DNA from 3 places in the Frateuria sp. GZRe14 genome. Region 3 is predicted to be linked to each of the others. Evidence: predicted binding sites of a transcription regulator. Region 3 holds the regulator's gene; each other region holds the start of a gene.
What was found. The regulator sigma-54, encoded in region 3, starts transcription at its own class of promoters, with help from an activator protein. The targets are predictions, from matches to a motif close to TGGCACGNGCNTTGC.
Positions count from the first base shown of each region.

Region 1: a site for sigma-54 is predicted at 902-916, ahead of ACFWZ1_RS07355 (PilZ domain-containing protein). Genes of this name have one in related genera too.
Region 2: a site for sigma-54 is predicted at 1,758-1,772, ahead of ACFWZ1_RS04365 (flagellar basal body-associated FliL family protein). Genes of this name have one in related genera too.

Region 1 covers NZ_JBHZGJ010000001.1:1,597,948-1,601,905, reverse strand. The annotation lists gene ACFWZ1_RS07360 (AMP-binding protein) at 1-315, shown strand, start outside; gene ACFWZ1_RS07355 (PilZ domain-containing protein) at 375-743, opposite strand; gene ACFWZ1_RS07350 (segregation and condensation protein A) at 1,436-2,338, shown strand; gene scpB (SMC-Scp complex subunit ScpB) at 2,375-3,238, shown strand; gene ACFWZ1_RS07340 (pseudouridine synthase) at 3,235-3,958, shown strand, end outside.
Region 2 covers NZ_JBHZGJ010000001.1:977,983-981,940, reverse strand. The annotation lists gene fliN (flagellar motor switch protein FliN) at 1-146, opposite strand, end outside; gene fliM (flagellar motor switch protein FliM) at 143-1,156, opposite strand; gene ACFWZ1_RS04365 (flagellar basal body-associated FliL family protein) at 1,171-1,689, opposite strand; gene ACFWZ1_RS04360 (flagellar hook-length control protein FliK) at 2,197-3,210, opposite strand; gene fliJ (flagellar export protein FliJ) at 3,278-3,706, opposite strand; gene fliI (flagellar protein export ATPase FliI) at 3,703-3,958, opposite strand, start outside.
Region 3 covers NZ_JBHZGJ010000001.1:729,576-733,533, forward strand. The annotation lists gene hprK (HPr(Ser) kinase/phosphatase) at 1-382, opposite strand, end outside; gene hpf (ribosome hibernation-promoting factor, HPF/YfiA family) at 588-911, opposite strand; gene ACFWZ1_RS03215 (RNA polymerase factor sigma-54) at 1,043-2,482, opposite strand; gene lptB (LPS export ABC transporter ATP-binding protein) at 2,583-3,302, opposite strand; gene lptA (lipopolysaccharide transport periplasmic protein LptA) at 3,306-3,911, opposite strand; gene lptC (LPS export ABC transporter periplasmic protein LptC) at 3,877-3,958, opposite strand, start outside.

The DNA.
Region 1 (3,958 bases), 870 kb from region 3:
AAGGACATGATCCTGGTGTCCGGCTTCAACGTGTATCCGAACGAGGTCGAGGACGTGGTGATGCAACACCCCGGCGTGGCCGAGGTAGCCGCCGTGGGCGTGCCGGACGAGCACTCGGGCGAGGTGGTGAAACTTTTCGTGGTGCGCAAGGACCCTGCGCTGACGGCCGACGTCCTCAAGCAGTTCTGCCACGACAACCTGACCGGCTACAAGCGCCCGCGCCAGATCGAATTCCGCGATGCGCTGCCGAAGTCGAACGTGGGCAAGATCCTTCGCCGCGAGCTGCGCAACGAGCCAAAGAAAGCTCCGGCCTGAGCGTCCGGGTCTTCGTGGGAGCCCGCTTGCGGGTTCCTACGGAAAAGCGCGCGGCCGGATCACTCCTCCCGCCAATGCTCCAGGATGTCCGCGTAACCACCCAGCAGGTTCCACAACGGCACCTGCTTGTCTTCCGGGATGCGCGAGTAGGCAAAGCCGATGTGGCGGTCGGAGATGCGCGCGACCACTGCCTCCAGGTGGATGTGCAGGTCGCGGCCGAAGATCATGTCCAGCACCCAGTTCTGCCCCAGCTCGCCCTGCCAGCCCAGCGGTCGGCGCAGCAGCGCGCCCGTGGCGGAGATGTCGACCAGTTCGGTCGGATGCGACTGCACCCCGTGGCTCATGAGCACGGTGGTTTCGATGCGCATGCGCGCGGGCCGCAGGAACTTGGGGCCCGATTCATCCGCCACGTTGTCTTCGATCGTCATCTAACTCCCCAAGCGAAACGCACCCGCGCTCCTGTGACGTCCCTGCGATCCTACGACGCATCCTGCGTCCCATCGACACCTGGTTGCTGCCTGTGAGCCGCCAGTGTTCAGCGGACCGTTCGCGCAGCGGGAAAACGGCATCTCATGGGCACGATAAAGCAAACGCCATGCCATCCATGGATCGGTGCGACGTCATCCCCTGCCCGCCCGGCACCGCACTGGAACTGCCGCGCCCGGCTTCTGCACGACGCACCGTGTCACATGCTGCCCCATGAGCGAGCACTTGCGCACTGGACTTGCCGCAACGCTACCGCTAACCTGTCCCCATGCCCGGTTCCAGCGTGCGCCGTGCCGGTCGATACCGGCCATCGCGGCACGCATCCGAGTCCCGGCAGACCGATTGATACCGTCCGTGGCGCCGTGTCGCCATCCTGTCTTGCGTTCGTTCCAGGGCCCGATGCCCGGCGTGGACGCCTTGGTGGTCGCCCGAGCCCGCCTGACCGAACCGCCGTGGTGCGGCTTCGTCAAGCGACACGCGGCGACGGCTGCGCCGGAACCGGCGAGCCAGCTTGACCGATCGCCGGCCCGAAGCCGCGGTCACGAGGGGATACCCGTCCACAGGGCACCGCCCGCCAGGACGACAGGTTTTGAACGCATTGCCGGCCGCGTGAGCGGCCTCACGACATGCATTGATGAGCACAGAACCGCAGCAGCCGGCCGCACCGTCGCAGGACGCCTTCGCGTCGATCCCCCAGCAGCAGGAAATGCCGCTGGCGGTCGTGCGTGGCGAACCCATGCTGCAGATGCCGCAGGACCTGTACATCCCGCCGGACGCCTTGGAAGTTTTTCTCGAAGCGTTCGAGGGCCCGCTGGACCTGCTGCTGTACCTGATCCGCCGGCAGAACCTGGACATCCTGGACATTCCGATTGCCGAAATTACGCGGCAATACATGGAATACATCGACATGATGCGGGACTCGATGCGGCTGGAGCTGGCCGCCGAGTACCTGCTGATGGCCGCGATCCTGGGCGAGATCAAGTCGCGCCTGCTGCTGCCCCGGCCGCCCGCCGAGGAGGGCATCGAGGACGACCCTCGCGCCGAACTGGTGCGCCGCCTGCAGGAATACGAGCGCTTCAAGAAGGCCGCCGAGGACATCGACACCCTGCCCCGGCTGGAACGCGACACGGTAGTGGTGCAGGCCGACGTGGGCGAGCGCAACGTGGTGAAGCTGCCGCCGCCGCTGGACCTGAAGGAAATGCTGCTGGCGCTCAAGGACGTGATGCACCGCGCCGAGCTGTTCGGCCATCACGCGATCAAGCGCGAGGCGTTGAGCGTGCGCCAGCGGATGGGCGAACTGCTGAGCCGGCTGGAAGACAGCACCTTCCACCGCTTCGAAAGCCTGTTCGACATCAACGAAGGCCGCCTGGGCGTAGTGGTGACTTTCCTGGCCATGCTTGAACTGGCCAAGGAAATGCTCGTCGAGATCGTGCAGGAAGAGCCGCTGGCGCCGATCTACGTCAAGGCAAAGACCGCGCTGGCCGAAGAAAACGACGAACTACCGGACGACATGCCGGTTTCCGCCGCCGCCGACTGACGGCGCGGCCCCCTTCGCATCTCTGACCTGAAGGCCATGCAGATCGAGCAACTCAAACCGATTATCGAAGCGGCCCTGCTCGCCGCCAGCCAGCCGCTCACCGTGGCGCAGCTGGGCGAGCTGTTCGTCGACGAGGACCAGGTCGACCGCGAGGCGATCGCGCGGGCGCTCGAATCGCTGGGCGAGGACTGCGCCGGGCGCGGCGTGGAACTGAGGGAGGTCGCCTCCGGCTTCCGCTACCAGGTTCGCCAGGACGTGCACCCCTGGGTGTCGCGCATGTGGACCGAGAAACCCAGCCGCTATTCGCGCGCCCTGCTCGAAACGCTGGCGCTGATCGCCTACCGCCAGCCGATCACCCGTCCGGAGATCGAACAGATCCGTGGCGTGGTGGTCTCTTCCAACATCGTCAAGACGCTGGAAGAGCGCGAGTGGATCCGCGTGGTCGGCCACCGCGACGTGCCCGGCAAGCCGGCGCTGTTCGGCACCACCCGCGCCTTCCTGGATTACTTCAGCCTCAAGTCGCTGGACGAGCTGCCGCCGCTGTCCGAAATCCGCGACATGGAAGACCCGCAGCTTCGCCTCGACCAGGAACCGCTGCCGCCGCGGGTGATCAAGGACCTGCCGATCGACCCGGACGAGGAAGATGCCGCGGCCGTGCAGGACGAGGCACCCGGGGACATTGACGACACCACTGCTGGGTCCGGCCAGGACGAAGTGCCAGCCGGCGAAACACCCGCGCTCGCAGAGGCCGAGACCGAACCGGCCGACGCCACCGAAACCACCGCCGCCGCGTCCGATGACGAGGCGCCCACCCCATCCGCCACTGCCGACGAGGCAGCAGCCCCTGCGGACGTCGACGAAGACGCCGCCGAGCAGGACACCGAGGAGTACCGCGCATGACTGCGCCGCAGAAATCCGTTTTGACCCTCAAGCGCGAACCCCGCGAAGAGGCCGACACCCCCGCCCTGGAAGAACGCCTGCACAAGGTGCTGGCCAACGCGGGCCTGGGCTCGCGCCGCATGCTGGAACAGCGCATCCAGGCCGGCGAGGTGGAACTCAACGGCACGCCCGCCGGCATCGGCGCCAGCGTGCACGCCGGCGACCGCGTCGTGCTCGACGGCAAGCAGTTCGTCGTCGCCACCGACAACCGCGACGAGACCGAGGTGCTGCTCTACCACAAGCCTGAGGGCGTGGTGACCACCCGCGAGGATCCCGAAGGCCGTCCCACCGTGTTCGAACAGCTGCCGCGCCTGAAGGGCGCGCGCTGGGTGGCCGTGGGCCGCCTGGACATCAACACCACCGGCCTGCTGCTGCTCACCACCGACGGCGAGCTGGCCAACGCGCTGATGCATCCCAGGAGCGGGCTTGGCCGCGAGTACCTCTGCCGCGTGCACGGCGAGGTGCCCGACGAGGTGATCGAGAAGCTCAAGTCCGGCGTGGAGTTGGAGGACGGTCCCGCCCGCTTCGACGAGATCGCCATCATCAGCCGCGGCGGCAGCCACAGCTGGTTCCGCGTGGTCATCCGCGAAGGCCGCAACCGCGAGGTGCGCCGCCTGTGGGATTCACAGGGCTTCCTCGTCAGCCGCCTCAAGCGCATCCGCTACGGCGCCGTGGAGCTGC
Region 2 (3,958 bases), 250 kb from region 3:
CTGATCCGGGTGCGGCCGACTTCCATGGCCAAGGTCACCGGCACGTCCAGGATCATGTCCAGGTTGACGTCACCGGTTTCGCTGGCGAAGCCGGCCAGGGTGTCGGGGTCGATGCGGTCGGCGACCGCGGCGTCGTTGGCGTTCATGCGCTTTTCTTCTCGATGAATTCGCCGGCCGCGCGCCTTTCGCGCCGGCCGACCTGGGCCTGGAACTGGATCGCCGTGTGGCCGTTGGCCTGGCCGTAGCGGCCGCGGAACACCGGCACGTCTTCGGCGAAGACGGTGCAAAGTTCGGGCAGCGTCACCGGGATCACGTCACCCGGGCGCAGGCCCAGGAAATCCCCGATGGACAGCTGCGCCTCGATCAGCAGCGAGCTGATCTCGACCTCGGCGTCGAGCACTTCCTCGTGCAAGTGCTCGGTGAAGCGGTCGTCGCGGTCGGCCAGGTCGCTCTGCACGCCGGCGTCGAGCAGCGTGCGGATCGGCTCGACCATCGCGTATGGCAGGGTCAGGTGGATTTCGCCGCCGCCGCCGTCGAGTTCGACGTGGAAGCGCGAGACCACCACGGTTTCCGTGGGGCTGACGATATTGGCGAACTGCGGGTTGATCTCGGAGTTCATGTACTCGAACTCCAGCGGCAGCACCGGGTTCCACGCCTCGGTCATGGCGCCGAACAGCTCGGTGAGCATGATCTGGATCACGCGGTTTTCGATCGCGCTGAAATCGCGACCCTCGATGCGCGCGTGGAAGCGGCCGTCGCCGCCGAAGAAGTTGTCGATCACGGTGAACACCAGCCGCGGCTCGAACACCACCAGCGCGGTGCCGCGCAGCGGCTTGATCTTCACCAGGTTGAGGTTGCTCGGCACCGCCAGGCTGTGCACGTACTCGGCGAACTTGACCATCTTCACGCCGAGCACCGACACCTCGCAGCTCTTGCGCAGGACGTTGAACACGCCCAGGCGGAAGAAGCGCGCGAAGCGGTCGTTGACCATCTCCAGCGTTGGCAGCCGGCCGCGCACGATGCGGTCCTGCTGGGTGAAGTCGTAGGACTGCACCGCCTCGGTGGGAGGTGGCTCGTCCTCGCCGGTGGCGACGCTGCCGCCGGTGACGCCGTCGAGCAGCGCGTCGATTTCGTCCTGGGAAAGAAGATCGCTCATGGGCGCTCAGGGCCTCACTGCATCACGAAACTGGTGAAGTACAACGCGTCGATGCCGGGCTTGCCGGTGCGCGCCGCGACGATCTTGCGCACCGCGTCCAGCGCATCGGCCTGCAGCTTCTGCTTGCCGACGGGGTCGCTGAGGATCGAGTAGTTCTGGCGGCTGAACAGCATCACCAGCGCGTTGCGCACGACCGGGTCCACACCCTTGACGGTGTCCAGCGCGGCCTGGTCGTGCGACATCAGGGTCACGCCGACCTGCAGGTAGCGCATGGCGTCGTCGTCGCGGAAGTTGACGACGAAGGCCGGGTCCAGCGGCAGGAAGTATTCGGGCTGGATCTTGGTCGGCTGGGCGTCGCCGGCGTCCTTCCCGGCCGCCGCCGTGGCGGGCTTGTGCTGCCCGTGCGATACGAACAGGTACGCGCACGCGCCGGACACCGCCAGCAGCGCCACCACCAGGCCGATCACCAGCAGCGAGCGCTTTTTCTTCGGTGGCGCCGCCGCTACCGCTTCTTCTTCTTCCGTAATTGCCATGCCTTAGAAACCTCGGTGTTGTTTTTCTTGTTGGCTCCCGGGGGGCGCCACCTTGCAGGGACCTTGTTGCAATCCGCGTGCCACGGCGGGAGGGCTTGGTCCTGCTTGGTTTGCGGCAGGCGCGGCGCTTTCTTGACGCGCGTCGGGGAACGGGCGCGTCGCGATCACGACGGGTGTCTGGAAATCGGCGGGGTCGGGAGCGCTCCGACTTCGGGCGTGATGCGCCTGCGCTCAGCGAACGGGATGGGCGAGGCACGCAAGGCTCGGCCACGCTCTCCCATCGGGAGAAGGGTTGGGAAGACCGTTCGATGGCGCCGATGCGCCCTGCTTTGCCCGGACTCCACCCACCCTTCGGCGCCTCTCATGGGGAAAGGTATTGGGCCGGGGCGAGGCGCTGCGCGACTGCGCTCGGCAAGAACGGACGATGGAAACGTTGCGGAAGAACGACCGGAAAACCCCGTTCACCTTGGGGCGCTGGCCGCAGGCGGAGTCGCGGGGCGCTCCGCGTCAGGCGAACGTATCGAGCATCCCGAGCGCGGCCACCGGCATGCTGGCCATCACGGCCGGTTCGGCGTCGACCTCTCCGATCGCACCCGCCGCCTCGCCACCGCGACCACCTTCGCCATGCTGCTGGCGCTGGCCCACGTCGGCCTGGCCCAGCGCCAGGCCATGCTGCGCCAGCAATGCGTCCAGCTGCGGCAGGGTCTGCTGCACGGCGTGCACGGCCGCCGGATGCTGCACGGCGAAACTCACGTCGACGCGGTCGTGGTTCAGGCTGACCTTGACGTCGAGCGTGCCCAGATCTTCCGGATGCAAACGGATGCGCGCCTGCTTGACGTCCTGCTGGCCCAGCCAGACCACGTGCTGGCCCAGCTCCTGCGCGAAGGCCGGCGTGCCGGCGGGGCTGGCGAGGTTGAGGTTGTGCGCCGGCGCCGCGGTCGTGCCGGCGTCGGGCACCGGCACCGGGTTGGCGGACAGGCTGCCCAGCTGCGCGACATCGATCGACGCGTCCTTCTGCTCGGCGGGCTTGGCCAGCATCGGCGCCAACGCATTGGCGTCGAGGCTGATCGCTGGCTTGGCCGTCGCTGCCGCGGCCGCGGTATTGGCGAGCAACACCAGCGCGGCCGGTGCCTTGGCGGCGGCGCCATCGGCGATGGCGCCGGTCGCCGCATGCGCCGGCATGCCGGCCGCGGCGAGCGGCTTGGCCGGCGCGGCCTGGCCGATCAGCGCCAGCATGGCCGCCGCCAGCGCGGCGGCATCCGCGTCGCTCGGGTCCTTCGCGCTTGCGTCGGCCGGCTTCTGTTTGTCGGCGTCGGTCTTCGAGGAACCCTTGGCCTTCGCCACCTCATGCTTGCCCTCGTCCTGCGCCGGCTTGTCCTGCGACTCGCCGTGCTGCTGGCGGGCGGCGTCCAGGTGGCGGTCGAAGCGGCTGTCGTCCGACCGGGCGGCCGGATCCGCGGCAGGGCGGGCCGGCGGCGGAGCCGGCTGGACGGGGTTCACGGCGGCGGTGGTCGCGCTCATGGGCACTTCCTCATCAAGGCTTCAAACGGCATGCGTCGAGTCAGTCCAGCAAACTTCGCGCCAAGGCCTATCGGGCGGGTCGCCGATGCTGCATGCGCTCGTCGATGTCGTTCTGCTCGCGGCGCTCCTCGCTCTTGCGTTCCTGCTCGCGATAACGGTCGATCACGTTGTCCAGCGCGGCTTCGCGGGCATGCGCGTCGCGCCAGGACCCGCGCATCTGGTCGAGCAACTGGCGCTGGCGTTCGATCTCCAGCACCTGCTGGTCGATCGCGCGGTCGATGCGCTCGACGAATTGCTGGCGGTTCATCAGCGCAACGGCCGTCAAACCGCCGACGCCGGGGCTGGCGTACTCCTGGCGGTAGCCGCGCAGTTCGGCAAGCTGGCGCTCGGCCTTGGCCAGCCGCTGCTGCTGCTCGGCGAGCTTGAGTACCGCATCTTCGCTGCGCTGTTTGGCCTGGTCGGCGGCCGGTTGCAGTCGGTCGGCGCGCTTGCTCACTGCGTGGCCTCGGCGGCCAGGGCGTTCAAGGCGGCGATGCCGTCGGCGAGGCTCATCGGTTCGTCCACTTCCTGCTGCAGGAACGCGCGCAGGCGGGGCCACATCACGATGGCCTGGTCGACCTGCGGGTCGGATCCCTTCTGGTAGGCGCCCACCGCGATCAGGTCGCGCTGCTGGCGGTAAGCCGAATAGACCTGACGGAAACGCTGCGCGGCGCGCTGGTGCTCGCGGGCGGTGACCGCCGGCATCACG
Region 3 (3,958 bases):
GCATCCAGGTCAGGAGCTCGTGGCCGCGCTTGGCGCTGATCCACAGCGGGGTGTGGGTTTCCTCGGCCACCTCGCGCAGGTCCGATGGGATGGTCTGGTCCTTGGTCACGATCAGCGCCACCGGCTGGTAGGCAGCGATCTTGTGCATCGCTTCCCAGCGCTGGCGCGAATCCAGGCTGTCCAGCCAGTTGAGCTCCTCGGTACCGATGATCTGCACCTTGTTCGGGTAGATCACGTTGAGGTAGCCGATCAGCGACGGGCGGCGCGTGGCGGTGGCGCCGGGTTCGAGCACGCGCCCCTCGCCACGCATGCCCGCCACCCAGCGCAGGCCCATGCGCTCGTGGACGCCGTCGAAGAGTTGTCGTGCAGTCAGGCGTTCCAAGGAGTGTCCCTGCCGGGTGGCAATGGGCGCCATTGTGCCAGCTATGCCGGGGAGGGCGGGCCGGGAGGGTGTCGCGAGGCCGGCCATCCGCCCGTGGCTTGGTATCTTCCCCGCGCTCGCGGGGAAGGCTCGGCTTGCGGCATCAAGCTTCGAGCAAAAAAAGACCCGCCACCGGGGCGGGTCTCTTTCGCAGGAGCCGGACGAATCAGCCGATCTGGCGCGCTTCGCGCGCTTCCTGCTGATGCTTGTCGGTCACCTTGTCGCGGTGGCGGCGCAGTTGCGCGGCGAGTTTGTCGAACACCATGTCGATGGAGGCATACATGTCGGCGCCGCAGGCCGCCGCATGCAGGGCGGCGCCCGTGGTGCTGAGAGTGGCGTCGGCGCAGTGCTGCAGCTTGTCGATCGACAGCACCATGCTCAGGCCCAGGCACCTTTCGTCGAGGCGGGTCAGGCGATCGAGCCGGGATTCGGCATGCGCACGCAGGGCGGGGGTGACTTCGATCTGCTGGCCGGTGAGTTGGAACTGCATGGGGCGCCTCCTCTGGTACAGGCCGCCGTGGGGCGGCGGGTTCGCATGCCGGTGATTGGTGCCGGCATGCCGGTCTTCATTCGGTATGGGATCGTTCGGGCCGGTTCCAAGTGGTGGGTTTCAGGCGCCGGTCAGCCGGCGCGTTGTCGCTCGCTCGAGCTGGGGATGCGCAGAGCCTCGCGGTACTTGGCCACGGTGCGACGCGCGACCTGGATGCCCTTGCGGTTGAGCTCCTCGGCCAGGGCCTGGTCGGACAAGGGCTTGCGTGTGTCCTCGCCGTCGATGAGCTTCTTGATCATCGCCTGGATGGCCGTGGCCGAAGCGCCGCCGCCATCTTCGGTGGAGACGCCACTGGAGAAGAAGTACTTCAGTTCGAAAGTGCCGCGCGGCGTGTGGATGTACTTGCGCGTGGTCACGCGCGAGATGGTCGATTCGTGCATGCCGACCTCTTCAGCGACTTCGCGCAGGACCAGCGGGTGCATCGCTTCCGGGCCGTAGTCGAGGAAGGCGCTCTGGCGGCGCACGATCGCATCGGCAACCTTCAGCAACGTTTCGGCGCGCGACTCCAGGCTCTTGATCAGCCAGCGCGCCTCCTGCAATTGGCCGCGCATCCAGCTGGCGTCCTCGCCGCGCGCCTGCGCGATCAGGCTGCAGTAGTGCTGGTTGAGGCCCAGCCGCGGCTGGCAGTCGGGATTGAGGCTGACCTTCCAGCGGTTGCCTTCCTTGTAGGCGTAGACGTCCGGCGCCACGTACTCGACCGGCGTCGCGTCCAGCGCGGCGCCGGGACGCGGGTCCAGGCTGCGGATCAGCAGCGCCGCGGCTGCGACGTCTTCCTCGCTCGCGCGCAGCTTGCGCGCGAGCTTGGCGACGTCGTTGCGTGCGAGCAGTTCGAGCTCGCCGGCGACGATCTGCAGAGCGAGCCCGCGATGCGGCGTATCGGCATCGAACTGCTCCAGCTGCACGCGCAGGCAGTCGCGCAGGTCCAGGCTGGCGATCCCGGTGGGATCGAAACGCTGCAACTGGCGACGCACCGTCTCGATTTCATCGATCGTCGCGTCGAGGTCCGCCGGCAGCGCGGCGAGCACGCCTTCGATGCCTTCGGCAAGGTAGCCGTCGGCGTTGAGCGCATCGATGATGACCGTCGCGATCAGCCGCTGGCGCGTGTTGAACGGCGAGAGGTTCAACTGCCACAGCAGGTGTTCCTGCAAGGTCTCGGGCGCGGCGTTCTGCGGTTCGAAATCCTCATCGCCGCGGCTGCCGGAGGGCGCGCTGCTGCCGAGCGAGAAATCGATCGGCGCCTCGGCTGGCGTGTCGGTTTCGCCCCAGTCCGCGACGTCGTCCGCGTTGTGGTCGACGGTCGGCGCTTCGGCCGGGGCGGCGGAGAAACTCTCTTCCTCGGTTTCGCCCGGCGCCGATTCCTCCTCGAACTCCAGCAGCGGGTTGCCCTCGGCGATCTGGCGCAGTTCCGCTTCCAGCTCCAGCTGCGACAGCTGCAACAGCCGGATCGCCTGCTGCAACTGCGGCGTCAGGGTGAGCTGTTGGTTGAGTCGGAACTGGAGCCCGGGTTTCATGCCAGCCGTTGCGGAGAGACTTGCGGTCATCCTACCCCGGTGGGTGTGACGCGACCATAGCGATGGCAGGCTTCGACGGGCCGTGCGTCACATCACCGCTTCAGAGCTTGAATTCGCGTCCCAGGTAGACCTCGCGCACCTTTTCGTCGGCGAGGATGTGCGCCGGCGTGCCGCGCGAGAGCACCTCGCCGTCGTTCAGGATGTAGGCGCGATCGCAGATGCCCAGCGTCTCGCGCACGTTGTGGTCGGTGATCAGGACGCCGATGCCGCGTTCCTTCAGGTGCCGCACGATGCGCTGGATCTCGCCCACCGAAATCGGGTCGACGCCGGCGAACGGCTCGTCCAGCAACATGTAGCGCGGCTGCGCGGCCAGCGCGCGGGCGATTTCGACGCGGCGGCGCTCGCCACCGGAGAGGCTGATGCCTTTCTGGCCGGCGATATGGGCGATCTTGAGCTCGTCCATCAGCCCTTCGAGCTGTTCGTTGCGCTGGCGGGCGGTGAGGCCCTCGCGCAGCTCCAGCACGGCCATGATGTTGTCGGCCACCGACAGCCGGCGGAATACCGAGGCTTCCTGCGGCAGGTAACCGATGCCCAGTCGTGCGCGCGAGTGCATGGGCAGGCCGGTGATGTCCTGGCGGTCCAGCCGGATGGTGCCGCCGTCGGCTTCGACCAGGCCCACCACCATGTAGAAGCAGGTGGTCTTGCCGGCGCCGTTGGGGCCGAGCAGGCCGACCACTTCACCCTGGCGGATCGAAAAACCGAAATCGCGCACGACCTGGCGCGAGCGGTAGCGTTTCTGCAGGCCTTCGGCAGCGAGCATCGGTCAGGGCTGCCCGCTGCTGGTGGCGGGCGCGGGTGCACTGGTGGCCGGTGCCGGTGCCGGTGCCGGCGCCGCGGCAGGCGCGGCGGTTCCCGACTTGGGCTGGGGCTTGAAGATCATGTGCACGCGACCGTCGCCGCCGCTGTCGCCGGTCATTTCGCTGGTCTGCGTGTTGTACGTGAGTCGATCGCCGTGCGCCTCGCCGCGGCCCTGCTGGGTGATCGAGGCATGGCCCTGCAGCACGGCGTAGTCCTTGGCCACCTTGTAGTCGATGGTGGCCGCGTCGCCCTGCATCAGGTTGCCGTTGTCGTCCAGCTGCTGGAGGTGCGCAGGGCTGCCGGTCAGCACCACGCTGTCGATCTCGGCGTTGGCGTCGAAGTGCACCTTGGCCAGGTCGCCGGTGGCTTTCAGCGAGCCCTGGGTGATCACCACGTTGCCCTTGAGCGTGGTGGTGCTGTTGGGCTTGCGGAAGCCATCGAAGTGCGAGGCCTGCACGTCCATCGGCTGGTCGCGGTCGGTGCGCTTGGCCTGCACCGGTGCCAGCACCGTCAGGCCCAGCAGGACCAACGCCGCGCTAGCGCGCATGCTGGCGGGGCGGGAACGTGGCATGGACGTCATCGAGCAGCTCCAGGTGTTTGTCGTTGAGGTCGGCACGC